Regions from separate parts of the Tuberibacillus sp. Marseille-P3662 genome, predicted to be linked through region 2. Evidence: predicted binding sites of a transcription regulator. Region 2 holds the regulator's gene; the other holds the start of a gene.
The links. Region 2 encodes LexA, which represses DNA repair genes until DNA is damaged. Its sites were predicted from a motif close to CGAACATATGTTCG; they were not measured.

Region 1 (5,476 bases), 410 kb from region 2:
TTGTTGATGAATTTCTAAAGACGTTCCAAGGGCAATGGGATCTTTCCCTGACCGGGCCTGTTCCTTGGCAAGATGAAGAGGAATCACTGACAACATTGTGGCTCTTCACACATACAACCACCCATGAATTTCATCACAAAGGGCAAATGGTATCAATGGGCCGGCAATTAGGGTATATACCGTTCGATACGGATTTGATAGAGCCAGCCAATGATTAAACTTGTTGGTTAGCGGTATTGATTATTTTCAGCCCAGTTAGTATACTGGCCGCTTCCGTCGCAATGCGGGCAATCATCCGGTGACATATCATCAAAAATATGTGAAGGCATATGAAATCCTGTGCCGTGGCAGTCGGGGCATTTGCCTAACAACTCCATGTTTGATCGGTGTTTTTCATACTTTCGGGCATTCCGATTGGAAATGGCTTTCATCAATCCCATTCTGTTCACCTCAGCATTAGGATGGTCAATCAAATGGGATTTTATGATTCGCCAACATCCAGAATATCACTGAACTCGATCCACGTCTCTCCGTTATTATTGGCTATCTTTATTTGGCCTCGTTCGGCATCCCATTTCTGGATCGTTCCTGTCACCAACAGGTCATCATAAGGGTGAAAAACGTGTAATTGTATGGGGTGGCCTTCTGTCATAGCGGCGGTCATTTTCTGTCCGATAAGCGCTGTTTGTTGCTCATCGAGTATAGGTTTTCCGTGTCTTTCCAGATCTTTTTGATGTTGTTGGATTTTCTGTTTATGTTCTGGCAGCATCATCCGGCTTGACTCCCACATCAGATTATGTCCAGGTGTTAGTTTATTTGGGTTCATGTGTTCACCTTCTTTCTTATTTATAATGGCCGCCAATCTTTTCTGCCCGGCTAAATGCCTGCCCAGCCTTAGTCAGAGAGGAGGCATGGACAAGCGCCGCCGGTCCATATTTAGCATAAATAGCATCCATGGCTTGATTAAGATTATCCTTTTTGATCGATCTGTCAAACAAATTGAGTTGATACACATTGTCCGGTTCGAGCTGCGATAGCGCAACACCGACACTACGAACGGGCAAACGATCCCAGTGTTGACAAAAAAGTTCAAACGCTGCCTGGAAGATATCCATCCCAAAATTCGTAGGGGCAAATAATTTTGATTGCCGGTGAAAGCCGGTTGGCTCATCAAAGTTAGCCCCACGGACGCCGACGGAAATCGTATGTCCCCGGTAATGCTTTGATCGCGCACGACGCGCGACTTCCTCGCTCAATTCCAGTAAAACAACCTTGATATCTTTCAACTTCTCGTAATCCCGAGGCAACGTCATATGATGGCCGACGGCTTTTTGCCCATCATGGGTTTTGACGGTGACAGGGGAGTGATCGATCCCATTGGATGTTAACCAGAGCCGTTCACCATTGATGCCCCAGCGTTTCTTCAGAATATGTACGGGAAATTGGGCGAGTTGGCCAATGGTACGAATGCCCATGTGCTCGAAATGGTGGGCCATCCGACTACCAACACCGAACATATCCCCGATCGGTAATGGCCACATTGTTTGCTGCATATTGGCATGATTTAATTCAAAAATCCCTTCTTTTGATTTCTTAGCAAACGCATCACAGGCGATTTTGGCCATCACTTTGTTGGGTCCAATACCAACTCTCGCTTTGATGCCGTTGGTATCTTTCTCAATAGCGTCTTTAATCTTCTGTGCTATTTCCCAAGGGTTACCAAATAACTGTTGGCTACCCGTCACATCTAAAAATTGCTCATCCACCGAAAAGATTTCCACCAAATCCGTGAATCGTTCGAGTATCTTCGTAATTCGAATCGAAACATCAATATACCGTTCCATGCGGGGCCTGATGATCACCGCCTGCGGACATTTCTGCTGCGCTTCCCATAACCGCCAAGCATTTTTTACGCCATATTGTTTGGCAAGCGGGCATGCAGCTAAAACAACACCGCTTCGCCGCTCGGGGTCACCCGATACAATAACCGGTTTATCTTGCAGATTCGGGTTATCTGCTTTTTCCACCGAAGCATAAAACGACTGCATATCAACAAGAAAAATGACTTTGTTTGTCATGGAAAGAAATCACCCTTCAGAACTAGGTATAAGGAATGGGAACAAAAGTTCTAACAATATTATATGCGAATGTGTGTTCTTTATTCAATGGTAATTGTTGCATGTATCGTACATGTGACGTCGTTATGTGAACCAAAATGAAAATTATTCAAAAGTTGACTGCTATGAAGTACCATTAAAGAAAAGCATTTTTCTTTAATGGATGTCGTGTCGTTTAGAAAAGCTGTCAAGGAGGGGCAACGAAATGCCGGTAACTACCTGTCAATCTTTGTTTGAGTCAAACTGGATCAAATGAGGATTATGGCTTGAGTGGTGGTCATTAGAGATTTTGAACAAACGTTTACAGGATTAAATATGAATGGGGGGGGACGGTTAGTTTGGAATATAAAAATGTTAATCAGCTACCTAATCATGAACTGCTGAACGGTATTTTATGCTTGCATGAAAGTATTTTCAAAGATTCTGATACCCTCATTACCCGAATGGAAAGCAAGCCAAAATTACTTATTACAATGGGGTTGGAACAAGGAAAAGTAGTAGGATATAAAATAGGTTATGAACTTGATTCTGACAAGTTTTATAGCTGGCTAGGCGGCGTTGATGGCGGTTATAGAAATCAAGGGATAGCATCCGAGTTAATGAAGACACAACATAACGATTTAAAAGAGAAGGGTTATAAAATTGTCCAAACGAAAACAAAAAATAAATGGCGAAACATGCTCATTTTGAATATCAAACAAGGTTTCAATGTCATTAGGACATACACAGACGAAAAACGGGAACCAAAAATCATTCTTGAAAAAAATTTATGAAGCTGAAACGACGGATGGACTATTGTGCTACAGTAAATAATGGTAATATTAGTGACTTAGCCCATTATTTCAGGCCAATAATAAGAAGTGTAAAAAATAATACGAACACTTGTTTCTGTATCGAGTTTATATTATAATAAATGCAAACCTCTACGAATAACCTCTTAGACATTAATTGTCATGAATCCAAAAGGATGTGGTAAACTAATGTCAAATTCATCTATGGTTTTAATTCACGAAGAAGCGCCCGCTTATACCGATTATGACCGTCTTTGGAAAGACCTTGTTACCAATAAGTTTGATGATTTTCTTTTGTTTTTGATGCCTGAGCTTTATGAACAAATTAATTGGCAAAAATCGCCGGATTCGCTGGAACAAGAATTTCACCGGCTGTTTCCGGAAAAGAAAGGGAAGCGCGTCTCAGACAAATTGCTAAAAGTGCAATTAAAAAACGGCCAAGCGCAGTGGATCCTTGTGCATGTTGAAATCCAAGGCTCAAAGGATCGGGATTTTTCTGAACGCATGTTTCAGTACTTCTACCGGATTTTTGACAAACATCAAGAGAAAATCGTTGCAATTGCTTTGTTAACTGATGAATACCCATCTTTTAAACCGACAGCCTTTACTTACAAGTTTTACGGGACACATCTTTCTTATAACTATAATACATTTAAACTCTTGGATATGAATGAAGCAGAACTTCTGAAATCAGACAATCCTTTTGCCTTGGCTGCTCTAGCTGGTATGTACGTTGCTAAAAGTAAGGACAATGTTAATCAACGCTATCAGTTCAAACGACAGTTATTCCGTCTTTTGTTAAGCGACAATCCAGGGATTCCAAAAGAGGATATATCCGATCTTTTGTATTTTATTGATTTTTTGATCAAAGTGCCATCCAGCTTAACGAAGCAACTTGAACATGAAATGGAGCCAGTTTCCCGAGGAGGTGATCGAATGACACAGTTCATGGATGGGGAATTGCCACCAACCATCAAGGGACTAGTTGAAAAAATGAAGGAAAGAGGAATGGAAAGAGGAATGGAAAGAGGAATGGAAAGAGGAATGGAAAGAGGAATGGAAAAAGGAATGGAAAAAGGAATGGAAAAAGGAAAGTCTGAAGAACAGAAAGCGATAGCAAGAGCATTGCTAGAAGAAGGTCTAGCAATAGAGACCATAGCTAGGGCGACAAAACTTGATAAAGAAACACTTAATCAAATCAAGAATGCGGAGTAAATGAGTCATTTGAGGTAAAGATTCACTTTGAGTATATTTATGATCTCCCTGAACGTGAGAGCGTATCATTTTTAGACATGGATGAAAGTGAGGTTAGGTACGGAGTGCCATACCTATAGGTTAGTGGCACTCCATTTATCTGAAATGTCTTTAAACTAAGCCATACACAATTTATAATGTGTAAATAGATAGAGAAGACGGAGTGTGGAGGAACAAACTATGAATCAAGCAGCACAAATCTATTGGAATGAATATTGGAAAGGGCACAAAAAGCCTCAGTCAGTGAGTGCATGGCAATTCGGGGCTGATCCGGACAAGTTAGCTCAATTAGTGATAGATGGTTGTAAAAACAGCTACGTGTTCGGCCTATGTTTTCTATGAGTTGGGCAATGAACCGTTACCAACAACGGAGGATTATAGCATTATTTTAAACAGTGATGACCTACCTTTGGCAATCATTAAAACGGTGGAAGTGATGTTCACACCGATGAATGAAGTTTCTAAAGCATTTGCTATTGCTGAAGGAGAAGGGGACCGAACATACCAATATTGGTGGGAGACTCATGAACAATTTTTTAGAAGAGAGCTAAGTGATATAGGACGTGAATTTTCAGAAGATATGTTGCTTGTCTGTGAGCGTTTTAAAGTAGTTGATGTGAAGGAAGAATCCTAGTATTCGGTAATGGTGCACTAATTGAACAGGCTATGAAAATGATAACTGACAGGAGTATATAATTTGAATATTCAAGGAATTAACCATTTACTGTTTTCGGTGTCAAATTTAGAAACATCCATACATTTTTATGAAAACGTGTTCAATGCAAAGTTATTAGTTAAAGGAAACAGCACAGCTTATTTTGATTTGAATGGACTTTGGCTTGCCCTTAACGTAGAAGAAGATATACCCCGCCAGGAAATTCTTCAGTCTTATACGCATATCGCTTTCACTCTTGCTGAGGATGAATTCAGTAAGGCGTATAGACATTTGAAAAATTTGAATGTCAACATTCTTGAAGGAAGGGAAAGGGACGAAAAAGATAAAAAATCCATTTATTTTACTGATCCAGATGGCCACAAACTTGAATTTCATACAGGTTCCTTACAAGATAGAATCAATTATTATAAACAGGATAAACCCCATATGCACTTTTACGTTTAGTTAGTCGGAAAGGTTGATTTCAATGACTGATTACATATTAGATTTGAGAAAACGTGTGGGAAATATGCCCTTGGTATTGAGTGTGGCGGGTTGCCTCATAGTTGATGAGCAGCATCGTGTGCTTTTGCAACATCGAGTGGACAATGATACATGGTCCATTCCAGGAGGTATCGTAGAACCGGGTGAATCTGTCG
Region 2 (5,476 bases):
GTGTCCGCTATTAGCCGTTTCAACAGCATCAATAGATAGCGTCCGAATTGTATTAATAGCTTTTTGTTCAATTGATTGCATCTTAAACCAAACCATCCCTTCATATTTACTGCTTACATATCATATAGTTTAACACAAAACCATCACGTTCATCACTTATAAACTTTTGCAAAATCTAATCATAACTCTTATATTACAGTAAACATTGAAAGCCCAATTTTATATGAAATTGGGCTTTGAGCTGTATAACTTTAATGAAAGTCTTTAGATTGGCGTTGACTCTGTTTAAGTTTTTCCGGAGTGACATCTTGTCCTTCAGGATCGACAACCTTAAGACCATGCAATTGCTGCTTGAAGTTTTTTCTAAACGTCTTTAAATACTCTTCTCTCAATTTTTGCTGTTCCTGACTTTCTTCCTGTGTAAGCCCTTCTGCTTTTTTCTTGCGACCGAGCTCAGAAATGCGATTTAATTTATCTTCAGAAAGCATCTGCAAATCTCCCTCTACAATCATTTTACTATGTTGAACGAACAGGACGTGCTAGCATCGGGGTTGCAAAAGACCGCCCGAGCTTTTAGCCGATGGTCCTTTTCTTCTCTGCTGAAATCGTGATATAGGTACTTAACGGAGCGAGAAAGAGCTCCATTAATGCAAAATACTCTTCTTAGCTTAACGCATAAGGAAACGATCGTTCAAGCAAGCAGAATTACTTTTCTATTGGAATAACAAGTGTTTCACCAATATCGAGTTGGTAAGCATTAATATGATTAACTCTTTCCACCCAATTAACGAACTTTTTAATCGGCATATGATGTTGATCCTGAAAGTCTTCACCGATCTCCCATAGTGTATCCCCTGCTTCGACTTCAATAGTTTTAAATTGTCCCGCTTGAGCAGGATGCAATTGATCTGCAACTTCAAAAATTGAAAGAATGACTAAAATACCAAATATGAAATAAAGACAATAGGTTTTTGTGACTCGCTTAATCACTGTCATAATCATCAACCCCCTAAACGAATACATGTTCTTATGTAATTTAAGTTTAATGGGAACAATCGTTTGTGTCAAGATTTTTCGAACGAATGTTTGTATGGTGTGGAATTTCATGCTATACTATTATTAAGATGAAATTTGTTCCAAGGGGTTGACCAATTGTGAAACTATCAAACCGGCAACAAGCAATCTTAGATTTTATACGACAAGAAGTCCGCTCTAAAGGATATCCGCCTTCTGTTCGGGAAATTGGTGATGCCGTCGGATTGGCTTCAAGCTCAACGGTACACGGACATTTGTCGAGACTTGAGAAAAATGGTCACATCAGACGTGATCCAACCAAACCGAGAGCGATTGAACTGTTGGAGGAAGATGTGAATCAATCAACGGCACCTGCCCAGACAAGTATCGATGTACCCATTATCGGCAAAGTCACGGCAGGACAACCAATTACTGCCATTGAGAATGTCGAAGAGTATTTTCCCGTCCCAACCAGTATGGTTGGAGATGATGAAGCCTTTATTCTAAATGTTTCCGGGGAGAGTATGATTGACACCGGCATTCTTGACGGTGATAAGGTCATTGTGAGACAGCAAAGAATTGCTGATAACGGAGACATTATCGTTGCCATGACGGAAGAAGATGAAGCTACGGTTAAACGATTCTACAAAGAAGATGGGCATATTCGTCTACAACCGGAGAACCCAAATATGGAACCGATCATTTTAAATGATTGTGTGATTTTAGGCAAAGTCATTGGTGTTTTTCGAAATATACATTAAAAAGGGTGTCACTAAAGCATTCCGGAATGCTTTAGTGACACCCTCTTTTTGAATTGTGATTAAAAGTATTTATGGTATATGCATTTTATCGTTGTACATCCTAAGGAGAGCATAAATAGAACGGAGGAATGTCATTGGATTACAACGAGTATTGGAACCAGATATATGAGAAAAGTGACCAACTCAATTCACTAATTTCTTCTTACTGGAATCACTATTCCAATATGGAAACTTGGCAGTTTTGGTTTATTGTTTCCTTGTTGGTGGTTCCTTTAATCTTACTTTATTTCAAAGTGGACCGAGAAAGAATTTTCGAGTTATTTTTCTTCGGATATACAGTAAATATGTTGTGGACATTTACAGATATTGCACTAGAAGGTAGCCGTTACTTGGTTCATCTATACTTTTTTTTACCTATGTTACCGTATGCATTAAATTTGACTGCATCGTTAATTCCGGTGGGGTTTATACTTCTATATCAATATTGTACCAATAACAAAAAGAATTTTTATTTATTTACATTATTATTAAGTGCCATATTTTCGTTTGTTTTCGCACCTATTGAAAAATATTTAGGATTCATAGAACTTAGAAAAGGATTTAATCTCATTTATCTATTTCTTATAGACGTGGGGATTGCATTTATTTCTTACTGGTTTACAAAGATAATTTTAAAAATAAAAGGTGGTCACTTTTAGTGCCTGATGGAAGCGTAATTGAGCAAACACAGTTTTTCAGTATTAGCATCTAGCTTTGCCTGAACTGTAGCCCATTCAAGACCTTTATGGCCGTTTATGTTTTTCTCAAAACGGGCTTTTAATGCTCTGAGTAATTCTTCACGTTGTTCTAGTGACAACTCCTTTTTATTGCTGATTTTATTTCTCACTATCGTTTAATTCCCCTTACAGACTCGGCATAAGTGCTTGTCCATCCAAGATAAGTTTATCATAAATATTGTGGATCTCTCCCCCTCTGTATTACAAGTAAGAAAGATTGAAAACGAAGGGGTAAAGGAAAACTCATGCGTTACATTACTATTAATGCACATAAATTCTTGCCCCTTTAAGGAAAAGGTTGCAAGCATTTGTTCCTGCTTCCCCGGCTTCGTTTGTTCCGTAGCGCGAGATACTCGTAATATCCGAATCGTCAATAAGTGATGTGTAATAATTCATCGCCTCTTCTGCCTTTTTTCCCCCTAAAAAAAACAAAAACCCCTCGACGCCTGAGCGCCAAGGGATTCAAAGATTAATAGGTAGCCATATATTGATCGCGTTCCCACGGGTGTACTTGCGTGCGGAACAGAGTTTGTACCGAATAAATATAATCAAACTCTATTAAAATACTGATATAAAAGGAAATTGAAAAATAAATTTTTCACATCATTTCATACTCTATCGAATATTCTTGGGTATTTCTTGGGTGAAATCTTGGGTGATTTGGGTGTTTCGGGTGAATGCAATATTGCGGAAGATAAGGACGGCAACCCGACGAGGTTCCGTCCTTAATTTTACCCAATATCTTCTTCAACTTCGTTATTACTGTTATGATCTAGGGATCTAACCAAACTTTCTTGTATCGCCGCAGTACAAAACAACAGAGTTGAAACAATTGCTGACGTTGCAAAAATAAACGATGCGTATATCCATCTCAAAGGGTTTGGGGTTGTAACTGCACCCAAACCTAAAGCATCGTCCGCTCCTTCAGGCATTGGTTGTTTTAAACTAAACCCAACAGTTAAACCAGCTATCGCCCCTACTATCAAAATTAAAATAGCGACGATTTTCTTTTCTTTCATTATCTATATACCCCCCTAGTATTTTCTCAAATGGCACTATTCGACAAATCCCATTTAATAACCTTTTTCTTTGGGAAAAAGCGATGATAAAAGTTTGATATTATTTTCGCTTGGTACACCTTAAAATCATTCACAAATGAAGTGTCGTAATTTTTATCTGTGATAATCAGAACGGTTGGGAATACTTCTTTCCCGTACACTTGCCACGATAATTCTTTCCACAATTCACTACGTTTGTAAGCTTTATAACGTTCCAATTTATCTCTCATATTTTTGTTTGAATAAGTCAATGAGTTTTGTACTTCAATGAAAAACGGTGCGTTCTGCCAAATAGTAAATATGTCTGGTTCGATGGTTCCTTTATCACCAAATTTAGGTTCGACCTCGAACTGTTTGATACCACCAATTTTACGCATTTCCTTATAGCATTCTACAATTTTAAGAAAGTGACTGATTTTAGACGATCCTTTTTTGACAGTGGTTGGTTTAGGAAAATACATGAACGGCCTTGTATTAGTGTCAGCTTCAATATATCCATCACGTCTTAACCTTTTCAAAACATAATTTGCAGATGTCCGTGGGCTGTTCAAATTTCCAAAATAAAGCGTTGCAATATCATCCCTTGTCATTACCCTAAATCGTTCTAAATCTTTGATAATGGCCTTGTCACGTTGTCTCATCGTCATCACCCAAAACATTAAAAGGATTATCGTCAACAGACGATTGTTCATCCTGATTCGCCGACTTTGGAACTTTTAACGGTTCTAATATGACCTTGGCAACCTCTAAGTCAAGGAATGGTCCTTGTAATAACTCAATATCATCGCTTTTCATATACATGCGACCTGGTGTATTAATTGATATGTCTGCTGCATTTTCAACTGTGCGCCCTAATGTAATGTTTGAATTGATCCTGTCAGCGTGTTTAAATGCCATGCGAATAGTGAGATTGTTTTTTAATTTCCCGTCTAAAATGTCACTGTCTGGGCGTTGCATAGAAAGAATGAGATAGACGCCCAACGCCCGGCCAATCGCGCTTATATCCTCGATCGTACTCATGATGTCTTTTTCATCCTTAAGAAGCGCAACCTCATCAATGCAAACAACAATACTCGGCAAATGGAACGGTAGGTCTTTGATATGCGCTTTCTCGTGTTTATCCAGAAGATCACCGCGTTTTTTCAGTATATCGTTCACATATGCAAGATATCCATCTAACGTGATACTGCTCGTGCATACGCCTTCCACATGCGGCAAACGTCGGAAAACATGAAACTCTGAGCGCTTCAAATCGCCTAGTACAAGGCGTAGATCGTCCGATGAGTAATGTTTCACAAGCGTGCTTAAAATTGCTCTCAATTGAGTTGATTTCCCCGATCCTGTTTCACCAGCTATCAATAAATGAGGATGGTTTTCCATGTCATATAATCGCATTTTCCCGTGACGATCCACACCACAAATGATTGGCAAGTCATATTTTTTTAGTTTAAAATTCTCAAAATTATATTCAACACCACTAGGCATACTATATTTGTGGATTGATAGGACAAACTTTTTATATTCTCCGCTAATGTCGATGTTGTCACCGAATATTTGTTGAAAGACAAACCATTGCTTTTGAATTTGCTTTGGGTCGACCCCATCCGGTAGTGTGAATACAAATGTTGTTTTGTCTTCAGTGGAACGATAATCAATGATATAAGGATAAACTTGATATTTCTTTTTTCCAGTAGACACTTCTTTGTATAAATGAGCGTTTCTAAATACACGCTTGAGTTTTTGTTTGTGGGGATTACAAAATATCATCACAAAAACCTCCCTAGCGGATTGTTAATGAACAAATAACCAACACCGCATAGACCCATAATGATTAGTAAAACAAGCAATATAGAACTGATTTTCTGGG

Region 1: B9Y89_RS11930 (DNA polymerase IV) is a predicted target of LexA. The motif match lies at 2,145-2,158, and genes of this name have one in related genera.

The regions. Positions count from the first base shown of each region.
Region 1 covers NZ_FXBS01000006.1:675,150-680,625, forward strand. Annotated here, with positions in the region: gene B9Y89_RS11915 (DinB family protein) at 1-218, shown strand, start outside; gene B9Y89_RS11920 (hypothetical protein) at 228-440, opposite strand; gene B9Y89_RS11925 (YolD-like family protein) at 482-826, opposite strand; gene B9Y89_RS11930 (DNA polymerase IV) at 843-2,078, opposite strand; gene B9Y89_RS11935 (GNAT family N-acetyltransferase) at 2,456-2,890, shown strand; gene B9Y89_RS11940 (Rpn family recombination-promoting nuclease/putative transposase) at 3,098-4,123, shown strand; partial or broken gene B9Y89_RS11945 (ASCH domain-containing protein) at 4,343-4,796, shown strand; gene fosB (metallothiol transferase FosB) at 4,860-5,282, shown strand; gene B9Y89_RS11955 (NUDIX hydrolase) at 5,305-5,476, shown strand, end outside.
Region 2 covers NZ_FXBS01000006.1:1,084,303-1,089,778, forward strand. Annotated here, with positions in the region: gene tkt (transketolase) at 1-81, opposite strand, end outside; gene B9Y89_RS14045 (DUF896 domain-containing protein) at 252-488, opposite strand; gene yneA (cell division suppressor protein YneA) at 706-996, opposite strand; gene lexA (transcriptional repressor LexA) at 1,152-1,775, shown strand; gene B9Y89_RS14060 (hypothetical protein) at 1,910-2,473, shown strand; partial or broken gene B9Y89_RS14065 (DUF4256 domain-containing protein) at 2,491-2,661, opposite strand; partial or broken gene B9Y89_RS14070 (VOC family protein) at 2,668-2,947, opposite strand; gene B9Y89_RS14075 (hypothetical protein) at 3,283-3,570, opposite strand; gene B9Y89_RS14080 (helix-turn-helix domain-containing protein) at 3,597-4,250, opposite strand; gene B9Y89_RS14085 (FtsK/SpoIIIE domain-containing protein) at 4,237-5,376, opposite strand; gene B9Y89_RS14090 (hypothetical protein) at 5,376-5,476, opposite strand, start outside.